4 regions of the Actinomadura sp. NPDC048032 genome follow, and region 1 is predicted to be linked to each of the others. Evidence: riboswitches for the same ligand, from Rfam matches in the RefSeq annotation. Region 1 holds a riboswitch; each other region holds the start of a gene.
The links. A riboswitch is a leader RNA that binds a small molecule or an ion and turns the genes downstream of it on or off. The one in region 1 is predicted to bind cyclic di-AMP.
Positions count from the first base shown of each region.

Region 2: linked by a shared signal. The riboswitch ahead of AB0C69_RS22650 (NlpC/P60 family protein) and the one ahead of AB0C69_RS39685 (hypothetical protein) in region 1 are both predicted to bind cyclic di-AMP.
Region 3: linked by a shared signal. The riboswitch ahead of AB0C69_RS15025 (NlpC/P60 family protein) and the one ahead of AB0C69_RS39685 (hypothetical protein) in region 1 are both predicted to bind cyclic di-AMP.
Region 4: linked by a shared signal. The riboswitch ahead of AB0C69_RS13870 (CHAP domain-containing protein) and the one ahead of AB0C69_RS39685 (hypothetical protein) in region 1 are both predicted to bind cyclic di-AMP.

Region 1 covers NZ_JBEZJP010000599.1:9-3,608, forward strand. Annotated here, with positions in the region: gene AB0C69_RS39680 (MFS transporter) at 73-777, opposite strand; cyclic di-AMP (ydaO/yuaA leader) riboswitch at 1,121-1,258, shown strand; gene AB0C69_RS39685 (hypothetical protein) at 1,268-2,002, shown strand; gene hpnH (adenosyl-hopene transferase HpnH) at 2,070-3,074, opposite strand; partial or broken gene AB0C69_RS39695 (prenyltransferase/squalene oxidase repeat-containing protein) at 3,136-3,600, opposite strand, start outside.
Region 2 covers NZ_JBEZJP010000178.1:1,227-6,056, reverse strand. Annotated here, with positions in the region: gene AB0C69_RS22660 (DUF305 domain-containing protein) at 48-665, opposite strand; gene AB0C69_RS22655 (DUF6153 family protein) at 741-1,232, opposite strand; gene AB0C69_RS22650 (NlpC/P60 family protein) at 1,294-2,352, opposite strand; cyclic di-AMP (ydaO/yuaA leader) riboswitch at 2,356-2,500, opposite strand; gene AB0C69_RS22645 (M56 family metallopeptidase) at 2,606-3,541, opposite strand; gene AB0C69_RS22640 (BlaI/MecI/CopY family transcriptional regulator) at 3,546-3,923, opposite strand; partial or broken gene AB0C69_RS22635 (MMPL family transporter) at 3,928-4,830, opposite strand, start outside.
Region 3 covers NZ_JBEZJP010000090.1:1,516-6,345, forward strand. Annotated here, with positions in the region: gene AB0C69_RS15010 (RDD family protein) at 294-917, opposite strand; gene AB0C69_RS15015 (RDD family protein) at 925-1,740, opposite strand; gene AB0C69_RS15020 (amino-acid N-acetyltransferase) at 1,746-2,273, opposite strand; cyclic di-AMP (ydaO/yuaA leader) riboswitch at 2,538-2,745, shown strand; gene AB0C69_RS15025 (NlpC/P60 family protein) at 2,749-3,744, shown strand; gene AB0C69_RS15030 (LuxR C-terminal-related transcriptional regulator) at 4,048-4,278, opposite strand; gene AB0C69_RS15035 (LacI family DNA-binding transcriptional regulator) at 4,695-4,830, shown strand, end outside.
Region 4 covers NZ_JBEZJP010000080.1:8,687-13,516, forward strand. Annotated here, with positions in the region: gene AB0C69_RS13850 (LysR family transcriptional regulator) at 1-17, opposite strand, end outside; gene AB0C69_RS13855 (LysE family translocator) at 128-751, shown strand; gene AB0C69_RS13860 (TetR/AcrR family transcriptional regulator) at 848-1,447, opposite strand; gene AB0C69_RS13865 (DsbA family protein) at 1,561-2,187, shown strand; cyclic di-AMP (ydaO/yuaA leader) riboswitch at 2,526-2,676, shown strand; gene AB0C69_RS13870 (CHAP domain-containing protein) at 2,691-3,368, shown strand; gene AB0C69_RS13875 (hypothetical protein) at 3,562-4,284, shown strand; gene AB0C69_RS13880 (haloacid dehalogenase type II) at 4,451-4,830, shown strand, end outside.

The DNA of each region.
Region 1 (3,600 bases):
CGGCCCGGATGGCCGACACCGTCGCCCGCGAGCTCGGCGCCGCGTTCGGGCAGGGCTTCCGCGCCGTGCGCCTCACCACCGACCACACTCGCCCGCGCCGTACACGACGGCCGCCAGGCCGCCGGTGACGAGGACGGCGGAGATCCAGTCGAGGCGCGCCCCGGGGAACGCCGGCGGCGCGGGAAGGACGATCCGTCCCGCCACCGACGCGGCCGCGGCGATCGCGACGTTGACGTAGAGGCACCAGCGCCAGTCGGCGTACTGGGTCAGCGCGCCGCCGAGCAGCAGCCCGACCGCCGCTCCGCTGCTCGCCACGGCGCCGTAGACGCCGAACGCCTTCGCGCGCTCCCTGGGCTCGGTGAACGTCACCGCCAGCAGCGACAGGGCGGTGGGCGCGAGCAGCGCGGCGAACGCCCCCTGCAGGGCGCGCCCGACCACGAGGACCCCGAAGCCGGGCGCGGCCCCGGCGATCATCGAGGCGACGGCGAACCCGGCCAGCCCGGCCAGGAAGCTGCGGCGCCGCCCGACCAGGTCGGCGATCCGGCCGCCGAGCAGGAGCAGCCCGGCGAAGGACAGGGTGTACGCGGTGATCACCCACTGCCGGTCGGCGTCGCCGAAGCCGAGCGCGTGCTGGGCCGTCGGCAGCGCGATGTTCACGATGGTGGCGTCGAGCGCGATCATCAGCTGCGCGACGGCGATGACGACCAGCGCCGCCCAGCGCCGGTTCGGGACGGCCGCGGACGGACCGGACGCGGTGCGCGCCGGGATGGCGGTCATGGAACCCACCTCCTCTAAGTGAAGGGTTCTCCTCCGGATATTAACTGGAGGTTTCTCCTCCGTCTAGAGGCGGATCGGGCCCGGATCGCCTCCCCGGCACGCCCGCACCGGCGGCAGGCGACGGCCGGGGCGCCGGGTCGGCACGGCACTGAGCTGCGGAATCATCGCCCGCGACCTTGCCGTCTCTTGGTGATTTCAGTAGCTTTGCCCCTTTAAGACGCCTTCCAGGCGTTTTGTCCCACCGCGGGGTTTCCGAGCGCGGTGGGGCGGGGTGCCGTCCCCGCGCGACAAGGCCCGAGATCCCTCATCGATCGGGCCCCACATCGTCAGCGCCGCTGTCTCTCAGCGGCACCCGCCGAGTCCGCCGTGGCGCGGAGCCGGGGACCCAACCCGAACTGGGGTGAATCGGCCTGTCAGGCCGTAGGGCGACTTCCACGTCCGAACCCGTCAGCTAACCCGGTAGGCGGCACATGGAAGCAAGGAGCCCCCCGTGAAAGGCAAGCACCTCGACCGGCCGCGCGTTCTGCGGCCCGGCCCCTGGGTCACCGTCACGCTGACGGGCCTCGCCGTCTTCGGCGCGACGGCGGCCATGCCGACGACCCTGCAGCACGCGTCCACCGAAACCGTCGCCGCCGTCCAGACCGTGCCGCAGCAGCGGACCGCGCCGCGGCAGGCGGCGCCGCAGGAGCAGGTCAGAGCGCAGGCCCAGGTCCAGAAGGAGTTCAAGGCCCCGCCGAAGGCCGAGCCCTCGGCGAAGACCGAGTCGTCGGCGAAGGCCGAGCCGCGGAAGCAGGCCGCCGCGCCGAAGTCGGACGCGCGGTCCAAGGTCATCGAGCGGGCCAGGACCTGGCATCCGCACACCGGCCGGCGGGTCCCCTACAGCCAGACCAGCACGCACAACGGATACCGCACCGACTGCTCGGGATACGTGTCCATGGCGCTGGGGCTGCCCAAGCCCGGGACGAACACCGTCGGCCTCACCTCGTCGCGGTACACCGAGCGAATCGCGATGTCCGAGCTGAAGAAGGGCGACCTCGTCATGGACGCCCTCGGCAGCAACACCACCCGGCACGTCGTCATCTTCGAGAAGTGGGCCGACAAGGAGCACTCGTCGTACTGGGCCTACGAGCAGCGCGGCCGGTACGGAACCGACCACCGCGAGCTCGACTACGGGCTCTCCTCGGGCGACGAGTACAAGGCGTACCGGCCGACGTCCCTCACGTAGGCGTCCCTGAAGACGCCCGGCATCGGCGGGACGCCGGTGCCGGGCGGAACGGGCTTGGAGAGAGGGGTCAGACCGAGCGGACGGCCCGCAAGGACTCCTTCAGGGAGCCGAGGGTCGAGAAGACGGCCGTGGGTTCGTAGCCGCAGTGGGCCATGCAGTTGGCGCAGCGGGAGTCGCGTCCCCTTCCGTAGGAGTCCCAGTCGGTCTCGTCCAGGAGTTCCTGGTAGGTCTGCGCGTAGCCGTCCGACATCAGGTAGCAGGGACGCTGCCAGCCGAAGAGGGAGTAGGACGGGATCGCCCAGGCCGTGCAGGGGAAGTCGACCTTGCCTTCCAGGAAGTCCAGGAACAGGGGCGAGTGGTTGAAGCGCCACCGCTTGCGGTTGCCGTCCCCGAACGCCTTGCGGAACAGCTCCCGCGTCTCCTGGACGCCGAGGAAGTGGTCCTGGTCGGGCGCCTTGTCGTAGGCGTAGCCCGGCGAGATCATCATCTCGTCGACCCGGAGGTCGTCGTTGAGGTAGTTCATGACGTCGATGACGGTCTGCGGCGTGTCCGTGTTGAAGATCGTCGTGTTGGTGGTGACGCGGAACCCCCGCCGCTTGCACTCCCTGACGGCCGCGACGGCGTCGTCGAAGACGCCCTCCTTGCAGACGGACGCGTCGTGGCGTTCCCGCAGCCCGTCGATGTGCACCGCCCACGCGAAGTACGGCGAGGGCGCGAACTTGTCGATCTTCTTGGGGATGAGCAGCGCGTTCGTGCACAGGAAGACGTACTTCCTGCGGCGGACGAGCTCGTTCACCAGCTCGTCGATCTGCGGGTGCATCAGCGGCTCGCCGCCCGCGATGGAGACCATCGGCGCGCCGCACTCCTCGATGGCGGCGAGGGCCTGCTCGACCGGCATGCGCTTCCTCAGCACGTCGTGCGGGTGCTGGATCTTCCCGCAGCCGGCGCAGGCGAGGTTGCAGGCGAACAGGGGCTCCAGCTCGACGATGAGCGGGAACTTCTCCCGGCCGCGCAGCTTGTTGCGGAGGATGTAGCCCCCGATGCGAAGGCTCTGGCGGAGCGGCATGCTCATGGTGTCGGGACCTCCTCGTGCAGGGTGAACTCGGCGGTCCCGCCCGGTCCGCGCCCCCGCCTCATGCCGCGCCCTCCAGGTAGCGGCCGAGGGCGCTCAGGGGGAAGACCAGGCGGTACAGGTGGTAGTTGATGTAGAAGTCGCCGGGGAAGCCGGTGCCGGTGAACTGCTCCTCGTCCCAGTTGCCGTCCGGGCGCTGGTGGTCGACGAGCCACCTCACGCCGGCCTCCACGGCAGGGGTGCGCTCGCCCGCGGCGAGCAGCGCCAGCAGTGCCCAGGCCGTCTGCGACGGGGTGGACTCGCCCCGCCCGATCCACGCGGGGTCGTCGTAGGAGCGCAGGTCCTCGCCCCAGCCGCCGTCGCGGTTCTGGTGGTCCTCCAGCCAGACCACGGCGCGCCGGATCGCGGGCTTGCCGGGACGCACCCCGGCCGCGACGAGCGCGGGCACCACGCTTCCCGTGCCGTAGACGTGGTTCGCCCCCCAGCGCCCGAACCACGAGCCGTCCGCCTCCTGCGCCCGGAGCAG
Region 2 (4,830 bases), on a different contig from region 1:
GAGGCGGGCGGGGCCATGGCGCCGCCCACCTCCGTGACCGGCGGTCCTCACTGCTTCAGCAGGGACCTCATCTTGGCGATCTCGGCGGTCTGCGAGGAGATGATGGTCGCCGCCATCTGCTTGGCCGGGGGGAACTGTCCGGAGGACTGCTCGGCCTTGGCCATCGCCACGGCGCCCTCGTGATGCTGGATCATCATCGTGAGGAACGCCCTGTCGAACGCCGCGCCCTTGGCCGCCTCCAGTTCCTTCATGTCCTTCTCGCTCATCATGCCGTCCATGCCGCCCATGCCGCCGTGGTGCATGCCGCCCATGCCGGTCGTGCCGGGCGAGGGGACGGGGGCGCCCCAGGTCTTCAGCCACGCGCCGAGCTGCTGGATCTCCGGTCCCTGCGCCTTCTTGATGTCGGCGGCCAGGGTCTTCACCTCCGCCGACGAGGCTCGGGTGGCGGCGAGGTCGGCCATCTCGATCGCCTGCCGGTGATGCGGGATCATCATCTGCGCGAACATGACGTCCTGGCCGTTGTGCGGTCCGGCCTGCGCGCCGCCGGCAGGTGCCGAGTGGGCGGGCATCGAGTGGCCCGTCGAGCCGCCGTCGTCGCCGTCGCCGCACGCCGCCAGGGCGATCGCCAGGGCCGGGACGGTGATGAGCGCGAACGCTCGCTTCATGGTGTGGGCCTTCCGTGTCGAGTGCTGTGATCGGTGGTCGGCGGCGGCGCCCGTTTCCGGGCGCCGCTGGACCTGTCACAGCCTCAGCACGCTCAACCTGTGCAGGGACGGTCTCGGCGGCGGCCGTCCGACCAGGAGGATCCGCACCCGCGGCGGCCGCGACACGGCCATCGGCGGCGACCTCCGCAGACGCAGCGCCAGGAGGGCCGCGACGATGGCGAGCGCGAGCAGGGTCAGCATGGCCAGGCAGACCTGGCCGCCGGGGTGGTCGGGGTGGCGGTCGGAGTGATGGCCGCCGGGCCGGTCGCCCCGGGGCGGAGGGTGCCCCGCCATCGCTTCGGCGGCGGGGGCGGCGTGCCCGGAGGCCATGGACGTCAGCGGAACGCCGCCCATCTCCGCCGGGCTCGCCGTGGACTGGAAGCCGTGCATCGCCAGCAGCCCGAGGAGCACGAGCAGGCCGGACGCCAGCCGGAGGACGTCCGGGCGCACGGAGCGCCTCGGCCGTCCCACCGGCCGTCCCGCGTGCGCGCCGTCCCGTGCGGGGAGGGCGCCGACGTGCGTGCTCATCTCGCGGACCAGGGTAGCGAAGAGTGATCGGCGGTCACCGGCGGGTCACCGCTTCGAGGGGTCAGGCGACACGGACCCCGCCCGCGAACGGGCGGCCGGCGATGGGGGCGATCTTGACGACGTCGCCGGTCTGCGGCGCGTGAACCATGTTGCCGTTGCCGATGTACATGCCCATGTGGTGCAGGTCGCTGTGGAAGAACACCAGGTCGCCGGGCTTGAGCTGGCTCATGCTCACGTGGGTCCCGGCGTTGTACTGGCTGCCGGTGTAGTGGCCGAGCGTGATGCCGACCTGCGCGTAGGCGTACAGGGTCAGGCCGGAGCAGTCGAAGCCCTTGATGTTGGCGCCCTGCGCGGTGCCGTAGCTCGGGCCGGACGCGTTGCCGCCGCCCCAGGAGTAGGGCACGCCCTGCTGGGCGAGGGCGGCCCGGACGGCCGTCATGGCCTTGGCCGAGGCCCCGCCGGAGTTGAGGTTGGGGATGGAGGCGGGACCCGTGCCCGCGGTCCTGAAGGTGCCGAGTTGCTTCTCGACCTTCTTGAGCTTGATCTGGAGTTCCCGGCGCTTCTTCCTCGCCTCGCCGGTGAGCGCGCGCACCTGGGCGGCGCGCTGCTCGGCGGCCTTGCGGGACCGGTCGGCGCCCTGCATCACCTGGAGCATCTGGGTGATGCGGACGTCGTTCTGCTTGGCGAAGTAGTTGAGGGTGGCCGACTGGTCCAGGACGGCCTGCGGGTCGGACGACGAGGCGAACGTGATGGCCGGGTCCGCCGGGCCGTTCTTGTAGCTGTCCGCGGCGATCTTCGCCATGCGTTCGCGCGCTTCGTCCAGCGCCTTCTGCTGGCGCAGGGCGCTGCTCTTGGCGAGCTTCGCGGCGTGCTCGGCCTGCTTGAGGCGTTCGCGCAGGCCGTTGTACTGCTCGCTGAGCTTCTCGGCCTCGTCGGCGAGCTTCTCCTGCTGCGCGGTCAGTTGCTTGCGCGTCGGCTTCGGCTCGGCGTGGGCGGGCGCGGGCGCGAGAAGCCCGGCGGACAGCGCGAGGGCGGCCGTCCATGCCGTGACGTCGCCGAGCCGGCGGGTGCGGATCCTGCGGCGGGCTGTCGTTCGGGGGCCGGCAGCTCGTCGCTGCATGCGGTGTCCTCTCCTGTACCGCCTACCGGGTCAGCTGACGGGTTCGGGCCGGAGTCGCCCTACCGTCCCGCGGGACGGACTCACCCCTGAAGATCGGGTCCCCGGTTCCCCGGACGGAGCCGTCCGCGGGATTCGGCGCGGTCGCCGGCCGTCCCCGGCGGGGACGTCGGACCGTGACCTCCTACGGAGCGTAGGAGGTTTACGGTCGGTTCGCCACCGAAGCGGCAGATTTCCCCAAATGCCACATTCCGCCTCAGCAGGCAGCGGCGAGCTCCACGACCGCCGCGGCCCCGGCCAGGAGCGGCGCGGCGACCGCCGCCACCGCGAACAGGCCCGCCGCGAGCCGGACGGCGCGCCGCGGCCTCGCCGGGGCGCCCTCCAGCCGCAGCACCCGCTCCATCAGCGCACCGGCGGCCGGCGTGCCCGCCGCGCCGAGCGCCCCCGCGCCGGCGGGCGCCGCCGAGAGCCGGCACAACGCGTCGACCAGCGGCTTCCTGCCGTGGACGCGGACCGCGGCGTCGTCCGCGGCCATCTCCAGCAGCAGCGGCAGCCGCGCCTTCGCGCGCCGGACGGTCGGCAGCCACGGCAGCATGGCGTGGACCAGGTCCAGGGCCAGCAGGAAGACATGGTGGCGCTGGCGCAGATGCGCGCGCTCGTGCGCCAGGACGGCCCCGAGCTCCTCGGCGCTGAGCGCTCGCTGGGCCCCGGTGCTGACCACGATCGCGCGGTGCCGGGACGGCAGCGAGTACGCCACGGGCACGGGGTGGTCGAGGACGAGGACGTCCGGATGGCGGCGGTCCTCCCGGGCGACCAGCCGCAGCATCTCCCGGTGCCGCCGGCGGTGGCGCACGGCCCGGCCGAGCCTCGGCAGGCCGCGGGCGAGCACGGCGGCGCAGGCCGCGGCGAGGACGGCGGTCGCGACGGCCGCGGCGGCGGTGGCGAGACGGCCGTGATGGGGCAGGCAGTCGCGCAGCCGGGACAGCAGTCCGTGCCCCGGACCCGGCGGCGCGAGCAGCCCCGCCGCCGCGATCCCCGCCGCGGCGATGAACGTCCCCGCGAGGGCGGCCGTCCAGCAGGCGATGGCCGTCCCCGGGCCGACGGCGGAGCGCCTGAGGAGGTCCAGAACGGGCCCCGCGGCGCATCCCAGCAGGACCACCGAGACGACGAGCCCGGCCACGAGCGGGATCACGGGATCACGCGTCCTCGCCGGCGGTCCGCCGCCGCAGGGCGTCCAGGAGGTGCCGGGCGTCCTCCGGCGGGACGCTCTCGGCGAACCTCGCCAGGATGGCGCCGTGGTCGGAGGCCTCGCTCAGGGCGTCCAGCATCAGCTCGACCGCGTACTCCTCCCGCGGCCGCGTGGGGCTGTAGCGGAAGGCCGTGCCCTCCTGCGTACGCCGGAGGAGGCCCTTCTGCGCCAGGCGTTCGGCCACGGTCTGCACGGTGTTGTAGGCCAGTGCCCTGTCCGCGTCCTCGTTCAGCTCGGCCAGCAGCTCACGGACCCGCAGCGGGCGGGGCGCCGCCCAGAGCACGTCCATGATGGAGCGTTCGAGCGATCCTCCGAGTGCGGACACGCGGTCACCTCCGTACCGCCCCCATTGTGCCGGACGTCTCCTGGGGGCCGGCCTCCTGGAGCGGGGTTCCTCCAGCGTGGGCGGGTTCCCGGCGGCCCGGCATCCACCAGTTGGCCCTGCCGCACAGCTCCATCACCGCGGGGACGAGGACCATCCGGACGACGGTGGCGTCGACGAGCACGGCGACGGCCATGCCGAGGCCGATCTGCTTGACCGACACGTCGGGGCCGAGCAGGGACGTCGAGAAGACGGCGATCATGATGGCGGCCGCGGCGGTGATGACCTTGGCGGTGCGCGCCAGCCCCCGGGTGACGGCCGTCCGGGTGTCGCCGGTGCGCTCGTACTCCTCCCGGATCCGCGAGATCAGGAAGACCTCGTAGTCCATGGACAGGCCGAACAGCAGCGGGAACATCATCATCGGCACCCAGGTCGTGATCGGCATGGTGGTGGGGAAGCCGAGGGCCTTCCCGAGCCAGCCCCACTGGACGACCGCGACCAGCACGCCGTAGGCCGCGCCGATCGACAGCAGGTTCATCACCGCGGCCTGCAGCGCGATCGTGACCGAGCGGACCAGCGCGACCAGCAGCACGAGCGACAGCGCGACGACGACCGCGATCATCAGGGGCAGGCGGGAGCCGACCTCCTCGGCGATGTCGATCGCGCCGGCGTTCGGGCCGCCGACCTGGACGCCGGCGCCGCCGGGCGCCGCGGGCAGGACGTCGTCGCGCAGCCGGTGCACCAGGTCGGCGGTGGCCTCGTCCTGGGCGCCGCTCTTCGGGAAGGCCATGAACGTGGCCGCGCGCCCGTCCTCGCTGATCCGGGCCGGCGTGACGGAGGCGATGCCCTCGGTCCGGCCGACCGCGTCGACGACGGGGCGCAGATCGGCGTCCGGGGACCCGATCCGCGC
Region 3 (4,830 bases), on a different contig from region 1:
CGGCCGCCGACAAGCGGCGTCGTTCCGGTCACCGCAACACCATCGGAGGGAACTGTCAAAGCGGAGGCGACGTCCGGGACGAGACACATCCCACCGGTTTCAGGACCGTAACCAGAACGAGCGGGCATATGCCGTCGACACCTCGGACGTCCGGAAACAGCGGCCATCTCGACCAAAGCATGTATGGCACATGCGAGTGGACCAGGGCATGCGTCCGGCCGCGCCCGTGAGTGCGCGGTATCGGACGGGTGTTATCGGACCCCGCACGCACTCCCGGCGCGGCGGAGAGGGCCTCAGAAGGCCGAGGATTCGGGCCGCGGGCGTTTTACCACGAGGGTGCCCGCGAGCCTGTCATGAACAGCCTGGCGGCGACTGCCCTCGAACAGGGCCCCCGCGTTCACGACCCAGAAGACGCTCGCGAGCAGACCGAGTACCGGAATCGGACGCAGCCCGATCGGCACCGAATAGACGGCGGCCCGCAGAACGCAGCGCAGAACGTCCGGGCGCGTGGACGCGTCCACGACCTCAGCACCGTTGGGAGCGACGGCCTCCGCGGGCTCGGGGGCCGCCACGGGCACGAAACCCGGCACGGACACGGGAAGGGCCGACACGTCGCCGAGACCGGCGCTCCCGCCCGCTCCGCCGCTCCCCTCTGGCGACGCTTCAGGGGCCTCCTGAGCCGTCGCAGCGACCACCTCGATGCCCGCGACGCGCTTGCCGAGCGTCCGCCCCCAGAGGGCGAGCTGGAGGGCCTCGTACAGCAGCATGCATCCGGCCACGGCGGACGGGGCGATGACGTCCGCCGTGTGCCCGGACACCAGTTCGCGGACGACGAGAACGACGGGGACTCCGACGACGAGCGTGTCGACGACGCGTGCCAGGAGCCTCTGCCCCGGCTCGGCGAGCGTTGCCGCCATCGTGGCCTTAGCCCGCGTACTCGGAGTACTCGGACTCGTCATATCCGACCCGCTCGTCGATGACGAGCGTGCCGGCGAAGCGATCATGCAGCGACTGGTGCAGAGGCTGATCCCAGATCGCCCACAGGTAGGCCATCAGCGCGCCCGCCCAGACCAGCACCATCCCGTACGCGGCGTAGTCCCACACCATCACCGCCAGGACGAGGAAGAAGAACACGCCGAGCTGGTAGCCGACGTGGGTGATCCCGGCACGCCAGACAGCCTGCGTCGTGGTGATCGGGGTGCCCGCGGGCCTCGCCTGAACGACCCCCAGGCCCAGAACACGCTTCCCCAGCGTCCGTCCCCACATGGACAACTGCACGGCCTCATAGATGAACGGCAGCACAGACAGGACACAGAAGAGGGTGAAGATGATGGGCCAGTTCCACACACCACCCTCGTCCTCCGTCTTGCTGCCCGGCTTGCCCAGACCGAACGCGCCGATCGTCACCGGCAGGACGAGTGCGAACCCGAAGACCGCGACGAGCGCGTTGTCGATGATTCGTGCGCCCGCCCTACGGTGAATGGGCGCCAGCGCCACGTCACCGCCGCCGTCGTAGGAACCGCCGCCGTCGTAGGAGCCGTAGTCCTCGTAGGCGGGCTGCTGGTTCCACTGCTGCTGCTGTGTCTGCCACTGCTGCTGGGGCTGCTGTTCCCACTGCTGCTGCGAGGACGGCTGCTGTGGTTGCTGCCACTGAGAACCTTGGTACGGAGGGGGCGGGCCGTAGGAACCCTGCCCCTGCTGGGGCTGGTAAGGCCGCCCGCGGTGGGGGGAATCGCTCATTCGGGTCAGTCCTCCAGGCGAAGCAACATCCGGGTGTTGCCCAACGTATTCGGCTTGACCCGGTCGAGGTCCAAGAACTCTGCCACGCCTTCGTCGTAGGAGCGGAGAAGTTCCTCGTACACCTCTGGCGACACCGGAGTCCCCAGGATCTGCTGGAAGCCGTGGCGAGCGAAGAACTCCACCTCGAAGGTAAGGCAGAACACCCGGCGGACGCCGAGTTCTCGCGCGTTCTCCAGGAGGCGGGTCACGATGCGGTGCCCGATTCCCCGTCCGCCGCATCCCTTGTCCACGGCGACCGAGCGGACCTCCGCGAGGTCCTCCCACATGACATGGAGCGCGCCGCAGCCGATGATCGGCCCGGGCGTCCCGTGCTGCACGTCCTCGGCGACCCAGAACTCCTGGACGTCCTCGTACAGCTTGACCGTCGTCTTCTTCAGCAGGCGACGCCCCGACCCGGCGTACAGGTCGACGAGCCTGCGAATCTCCTGGACGTCGGCGGTACGGGCACGCCGGATCACGACTTCCACAAACAGGCGAGATTATCGAACGCCGCAGCGCACCAGGGCACGCCCTCCCACCCTTCCGCGCCGGGCGGCGCGCGCTACTGACTAGATAAAAGGGGCCAGGTACTGCCCGGGGTCGTCCGAGAGGGGGGCCACAACACCGCGCGCGGGACGCGTCCGCCCGGCGTTCTCCTCGTTCACCGCGCCGCGTGACCTGCGAATTCGCATGTTCTGGTTGGCATCCAATGCGGGGTCCGTTAGTGTCCTGCGCTGACGTCGGCCCACCGCAGGACGGGGGCCGATCCGCCGAGTCCCCCGGGTCGCAACCAGCTGCCCGAGGAGCCGGGGACCCACTTTCGGAGCGTTTCGGGAGATCTCCCTGAGCGACCGAATGCGAGGGGTGAATCCGCGACCGCGGGCGATCGGTTCGCTCACGGGCGCGGACGGGCTGCTCCGGCCCCGACCCGTCAGCTGACCCGGTAGGCGGCTGAGGAGAGGAGTATTCGTGAAGCGATCGCGGCATGCTTCCCTTTCACGCTTCCGGGGGCGCGCGACCATCGTGGTCGGCGCGCTCGCCGTCGTTTCGGCCGCTCCGCACGCGATCGCCCCGCAGACGATCGCCGTCGCGCACGCCGACCCCGAGCCCTCCGCCAAGGAGCTGAGGACGAAGGCGCTCAAGCTCGCCGACCAGCTGGAGCAGCTCACCGAGCAGTACAACGGGCTCAAGGTCAGGCTCGCCCAGTCGCAGCGCGCCGCCAAGGTCGCCACGGAGAACGCCAAGCGGCAGGAGAAGACGCTGGAGACGCTCCGCCAGAAGGTCGGATCCCTCGCGGCGACGAGCTACATGCAGGGCGGTTCCGACCCCACGGTGTCGTTCGTCGCCTCCCAGGACCCCCAGTCCGTCCTCGACCAGGCCGCGACCCTCCACTACTTCGCCAAGCAGGACAGCACCCAGGTGCTCGGGCTGATGCAGGCCATGCAGTCCGCCCAGCGGGCCCGCAAGTCGGCCGAGGCCCGCGCCAAGCAGGTGAAGGAACTGAAGACGCAGCTCGACTCGCAGCGCACGAAGATCACCGACGCCTACGAGAAGATCCGCGGCAAGCTCGTCGACAAGGACCCGACCCAGCTCGCCAAGCTCCCCGTCATCGGCACCGGCAAGGCGGCGCAGGCGCTCCGCTACGCGATGAGCAAGATCGGCCGCCCGTACGTGTGGGGCGCCGCCGGTCCGACCACCTTCGACTGCTCCGGCCTCACGATGTGGGCCTACAAGCAGGTCGGCATCAACCTGCCGCACTACACCGGCAGCCAGTGGAACGCCGGAACGCACGTGTCGCGCAGCGAGCTCCAGCCGGGCGACCTCGTCTTCTTCTACGCCGACCTGCACCACATGGGGATCTACGTCGGCGGCGGCAAGATGCTGCACGCCCCGCACACCGGCGACGTCGTGAAGATCGCCTCCATGGACGGGCGCCCCTTCGCCGGCGGCGTCCGCGTCGCCTAGAACTCCGCTGTCGCACGACCGGCCAGTCCGGTCAACGCATGGCGTGCCGGCCGACCGCGGTGTCGAGTGACGCATCGCCGCGGCGTAGGCCGGTCAGTCTGGTCGTGAGGGATGAAGCCTGCCGGAGATCGGGGCGGGTCAGGTGGCCTGTCAGGCCCGAACGCCGTCCGCGGCGACGCCTCCTGCAGGGACCTACCTGCCAGGGCGCGGGCGCCGCCGCTGCGGGGGTGGACGGAATTCGGATCAACCGCCGTTTCTCCGGGTGACGCTCGCCGTCCCCTGGCGAGCGTCGGGGGTGCCTCGCTAGATGAGCTGCCTCCGGGCCGCCCACACCACGGCCTCGATAGGGGTGTTGACCTCCAGCCGGTCGCAGATCGTCCGCAGCCGGCGCCGCAAGGTCCGAGCGCTCAGTTCCAGCTTGCGTGCCGCCACATCGGCGGTGACACCGCTGGCGATCTGGGCGAGCAGCCGGATCTCTTCCTCGCTCAGCCCGAAATCGTCGGTGCCACGACGTGCGAGTGTGGCTGTTTCCACTCCGTCCTCCCTCGTCCGTGGTGATGACCGCGGGGATGCAGCCGTCCGCTGCACAGGCACGGGTTGGGCCTCGATCTGTACGCGCGTTGGGTTGCCGGGTCCGGACCCTTCCGGACTTAGATCATCGGGTTCCTTTTCTGTCTCGCGCGCTTGGCCGGAGGTGGCCGCATGGCCGATTGCGGGGGTGTACGGGGGAACTCCGGGTGACGATTCACTCGTTGGCCTGCCGAGAAAGACGGGATGTGATCGCCAGCCATCCGCCCGTCCCCTCTCGCCGAACCCACCGGTCCTCGCGGTGAACGAAGATCGTGAATCGTTTCAAGCTACGCTTCGGCTCGGAACGCTAGGCGGCCGGATCCGGCCCGTCAAGCGCCGGTCAAGAGCGTTGTGTGCTCGATCGCTCACCATGTGTGACCGTGCATTCGGCGCCCCGCCATGCCAAACTCCACTACCTGGGAAAACGCCCATGGAGCGGGACGAGGAGCGAGTTGCCACAGACCAGTATTCGTGAGGTCGCGAGGCGTGCTGGAGTCTCAGTTGGGACCGTTTCGA
Region 4 (4,830 bases), on a different contig from region 1:
CCCGGATCCACCAGCATTCACCAATGCTAACGCTGCATCCTTCTCTTTTAACTTCCCTTAGGGACGGGGAGCGAGGAAGCCTGATGGCACACCCATCGGCCGCAATCCCCGGAAGGGGTTCGTTCCCATGCCCACGCATGTGCCCGTCTTCGTCATCACCACCTTGTTGCTGGCGATGCTGCCCGGCGCGAGTCAAGCGCTGATGATCCGGCAGGTACTGGAAGGTGGCCGGCCTGCGCTCCACGGCACGCTCGCGGGCAATGCCAGCGGCTTCCTGCTGTGGTCGACGGCCGCCGCGGCCGGGCTGTCCGCCGTCCTGCTGGCCAGCCCGACCGCGTACGCGGTGCTCCGGATCGCCGGCGGCATCGTGCTGATGATCCTCGGAGTGAAGACGCTCCGGACCGCGCTCACCGTCGTGTCCACCCGCCCGCCGGAGCAGGACGGGCGGGGCGCCGGCTTCGCGGGCGGATACCTCACCGGCCTGGTCACCAACCTCGGCAACCCCAAGGCGGGAGTGTTCGCCATCTCGGTGCTGCCCCAGTTCGTGACCGAGGAAGGCCCGGTGTTCCTGTCGACCGTCGCCTTGGGAGCCCTGTGGGCGCTCGTCAGCGCCTCCTGGTACATGCTGCTCACCTGGGCCGTCAGCCGAGGGCGCGCACTGGTGTCGCAGCCGACCGTCCTGCGGGGGCTCAGCATGACCACCGGTGCCGTCCTGCTGGCGCTGGGCGCCGCGGTGGCAGCAGGTGTCTGAGGGCCGGTCAGGTCCGCGGGCCCTGCTCGCCCGCCGCAAACCGTGAGCACCTGCGCGGGCGGCATGTGCAGGGGCGCCCAGAAGCGGTGAGGCGTGCTACTGCGTGGAGGTGTCGGCCGGTGGGGCGAGGCCGGTCATTGCGAGGTCGACGATGGCGTTGACGTGCTCGGCGTCGGCCGTGCGCGGGGTGAGCAGGCGGCGGTAGTAGGCGGCCCCGTAGAGCAGTTCGGTGACGAGGACCGGGTCGGCGTCGGCGCGGACCTGGCCCTTGCGCTGCGCTACGCGGATGCGGTCGGCCGCGGCGCCCGCCAGGTGACCGATGAAGTTGTCCCACAAGGCCTGGTGGAGGTCCGGGTCGTGCTGGGCCTCGCCGATCAGTGCGCGGTAGTGCGGGAAGACGTGCGGGTCGCCGAGGATGCGCGAGGCCGCCGCCATCTGCGTCTTGATATCGGCGACGAAGTCACCGGTGTCGGGGAAGGTCGCGTCCATCTTCCAGGTGGACAGCAGGCCGTCCAGCAGCACGGCCGCCTTGGACGGCCACCAGCGGTAGATCGTGTTCTTGCCGACGCCGGCGCGGGCGGCGATGCCCTCGATGCTGACCTTGCGGTACCCGACCTCCTGGCACAGGTCCATGGCGGCCTTGATGACGGCGTTGGCGGCCTCTTCACTTCGGCGCTCAGGACGTCTGGGTGACATGGGGACAGCATAGCCCTCAGGCGGCACGGAACGTTCCGTATTGACGCGGCGAGCGGCGGCGGGCATGCTGAGGCGGCACGGAACGATCCGTGCCGCCATTGAAGGACGAACCCATGAAAGTTGAGTTCACCCACGACATCGCCTGCGTCTGGTCGGCGCTCGGCTATGCCCGCTTCCAGCGGGCCGCCGAGGAGCACCGTGCGGGCGGAGGCGAACTGGAGGTCGTCTTCAGGCCGTACCAGACCGCGGGCTCCGCGGCGGAACCGCCGCCGAGCCGCGGCCGTTTCCCTCTCGCGCCCCCCGCGCGGGTCGAGCAGATCGCACGGGCGGCGGCGGTCGACGGCCTGGTGGTGAACCTCGACCGGATCGTGCCCGCCCGCACCGCCGACGCCCACCGGCTCATCGCGCTGGCGGCCGCGCACGGCACCGCCGAGGACATGACCGCCCGTCTTTACCGCGCCTACTTCAGTGACGGTCTGGACATCGGCGACGTCAACGTGCTGCGGGGCTTGGCGTCCGCGACCGGCGTCAGGTGGGACGGCGAGCGGCCCCACGCGGAACCGGCTCGGTCCGCTCGCGTGTCCGGCCCGCGAGTGCCGGTGTTCCGGTTTCCCGACGGGACGGTCCTGGTCGGAGCCGTGTCACTCGCCGCGCTGAGGGGTGAGTTGATGAGGGCCGACTCACCGCGCCGGCGCTCCAGCAGGACCACGCATCCGCGCCCGGCTCCGGTGCGACTATGACGCGTCCTGGTCGGTCTTGAAGATAGGGACCTTGATGACCAGCCCGCGGGTGGTGAGGGTCCGGGCTCGGGGATGATCGTCTCCCGCTGGGGCGAGGTGGCGACCAGAAATCTTGGGCCGACTTGACTGGACCGCAGCCCTTGCGTTGAGGGCGCTTTGGGGAGTCTTTACAGGTCAGCGGCGTCTTTGGGGTGTGCTTGACGAAATATGGGGCCGCTTGAACCTGTTGTGGGTGTGTGACCGACGGGAAAGCCCGTCCGGAGCGCCCGACCAGATCGTGACGGGCGCATCGAGTCCCTGATCATCAGGACGGCCGATCAAGGCACGTCCGCCGCCGAGTCCGCAGAGCGCCGATCACTGGCCGAGCGGAGCCGGGGACCCACCGAAACACCGGGGTGAATCCGCACTCCCGCCTTGCGCGGGGTCGCGGTAGGGCCACTTCCATGCCCGAACCCGACAGCTAACCCGGTAGGCGGACTGGAAGACCTCAGGAGAACCTTCGCATGACCGCTCGTACTTTCGACCTGACCAAGCGCATGGGCACCCGCTTCGCCGCCGGAGCCGTCCTCTCCCTGGCGAGCGCGTTCGGCCTCGCCTCCCTGGCCCCGTCCGCCCATGCGGACACCAAGCCCGCGAACGCCGCGCACGTCGCCGCCACGCCCCAGGCCGCCGCCAACGGCGCGAAGACCGCCACCGCCGGCGCCTCCGCGCAGGACGTCATCAAGCTCGCCCGCACGCAGATCGGCACCCACGAGGACGCCTCGGGCAACAGCAAGTTCAACGACTGGTACGTCGGCTCGCCGCTGGGCGAGCAGAACGCCCACCGCATCGGTTCCAAGAGCGCCTCGGTCTACAAGGGCCAGTCCTGGTGCGACATGTTCGTGTCCTGGCTGGGCCAGCACACCGGCACCAAGGGCATGGGCGCCGACGCCTACACCGTCAGCCACGCCAAGTGGTTCAAGAAGACCGGCCGCTTCGGCCAGACCCCGAAGCCCGGCGCCGTGGTCTTCTTCGCCTGGAACGGCGGCGGCATCAAGGGTGTCGAGCACGTCGGCATCGTCGTCAAGGACAACCACGACGGCACCATCAACACCATTGAGGGCAACACCGGTGACGCGGTGAAGAAGAAGGTCCGCGACACGTCCACCGTCGCCGGCTACGGCTACCCCCAGTACCGGTGAGCCAGGGCCGCTGAGCGGCCCGTCGCCCCGCACCGTCCAGTGGTGCCTCCCCCCTTCTCCAACCCTCCGCGATCACACCCACGTCGCGAGCACGCCCACGTGCCGTGCGCCGGATCCGTCATGCCCGAACGGCGAGCCCCCGACTAGCCGAAGGCGTGACCCGGCGCCCCGGACCACCGAGCAAAGGATGAACATGCAGAAGCGAGCCATCGACACCGCCCTGATCGGTACCGCTCTCGCGGGCCTGCTGGCCGCGGGCGTGGCGGCCGGGACCTCCCACGGGGCCCAGGCCGACGAGCCGATGTCGCACAAGGTCATCGGACAGCAGGTGGCCGGGCAGCAGGTCACCGGCCACAAGATGACCGGACAGCTGGTCACCGGACAACAGGTGAGCGGGCACAAGATGACCGGACAGCCGGTCACCGGAAAGCAGGTGACCGGAACGCAGGTGACCGGGAAGCAGGTGGGGCAGCCCGCCGCGAAGGCCACCCACCACGGCACCGCCAAGGTCGCACCGAAGCGCCACGCCGTCCTGTCGGGCAGCACCAAGGCGTCCTACTTCTGGGACGACGGCTCAGGCGTGAACGGCGACACGGGCGCCCCGGCGGGCGGCAAGCCGATGCAGAAGGGCCTGTTCGCCAGCCCGAGCTGGCCCATGCACACCAAGGTGAAGGTCACCTACAAGGGGCGCAGCGTCACCGGCTTCGTCGGGGACCGCGGGCCGGGCGAGCCGTCGCACCGCGGCGTCATGCTCGACCTCGACACCTACACCTTCCGCCACCTGGTGGACGGCAAGAAGCCGCGGAGCAAGTACGACACGGGCACCTCGGCGGGCCACCTGAAGGGCGTCAAGTACGAGATCCTGTCCTGGGGCCACGGCCCTGGCAAGAAGGGCGCCCCGAAGCCCCTCGGCTGATCAGGCCCGACCGGGTGACCCCTCCTGGCCTCACCACGGACCCCGCTCCCGTCTTCGGACGAGGGCGGGGTCCGTCACGTCCGGGGTAGGACTGGGGTGGGGCGCCATCCGGGCGCTCCTGGGCGAGGGAGTGCCAGTGGGATTAGACGTCAGAGCGATCCAGGTAGTGACCTGTGACATCTTCGGGACGACCGTCGACTGGCGGACAGGGGTCGCCGGCCAGGTGGCGGCGATCGCTGCGGAGTGCGGTGTCGCGTTGGAGGGCGAGGCCTTCGCCGACCAATGGCGCGAGCGGTACCTCCCGTCCATGCAGCGGGTCAGCAGCGGAGAGCGGGAGTGGGTGTACCTCGACACGCTGCACCGGGAGTCGCTGGACGAGCTGCTGGAGCTGCACGGCGTTGCTGACGCCTTCGACGAGACCGCACGGCGGCGGCTCGTCCGGGCCTGGCATCGCCTGCCCGCTTGGGACGACTCGGTGGACGGCCTGGCACGCCTGAGGGAGAGCCGCGTGGTGGCGGCGCTGTCCAACGGCGGGTTCGCCCTGCT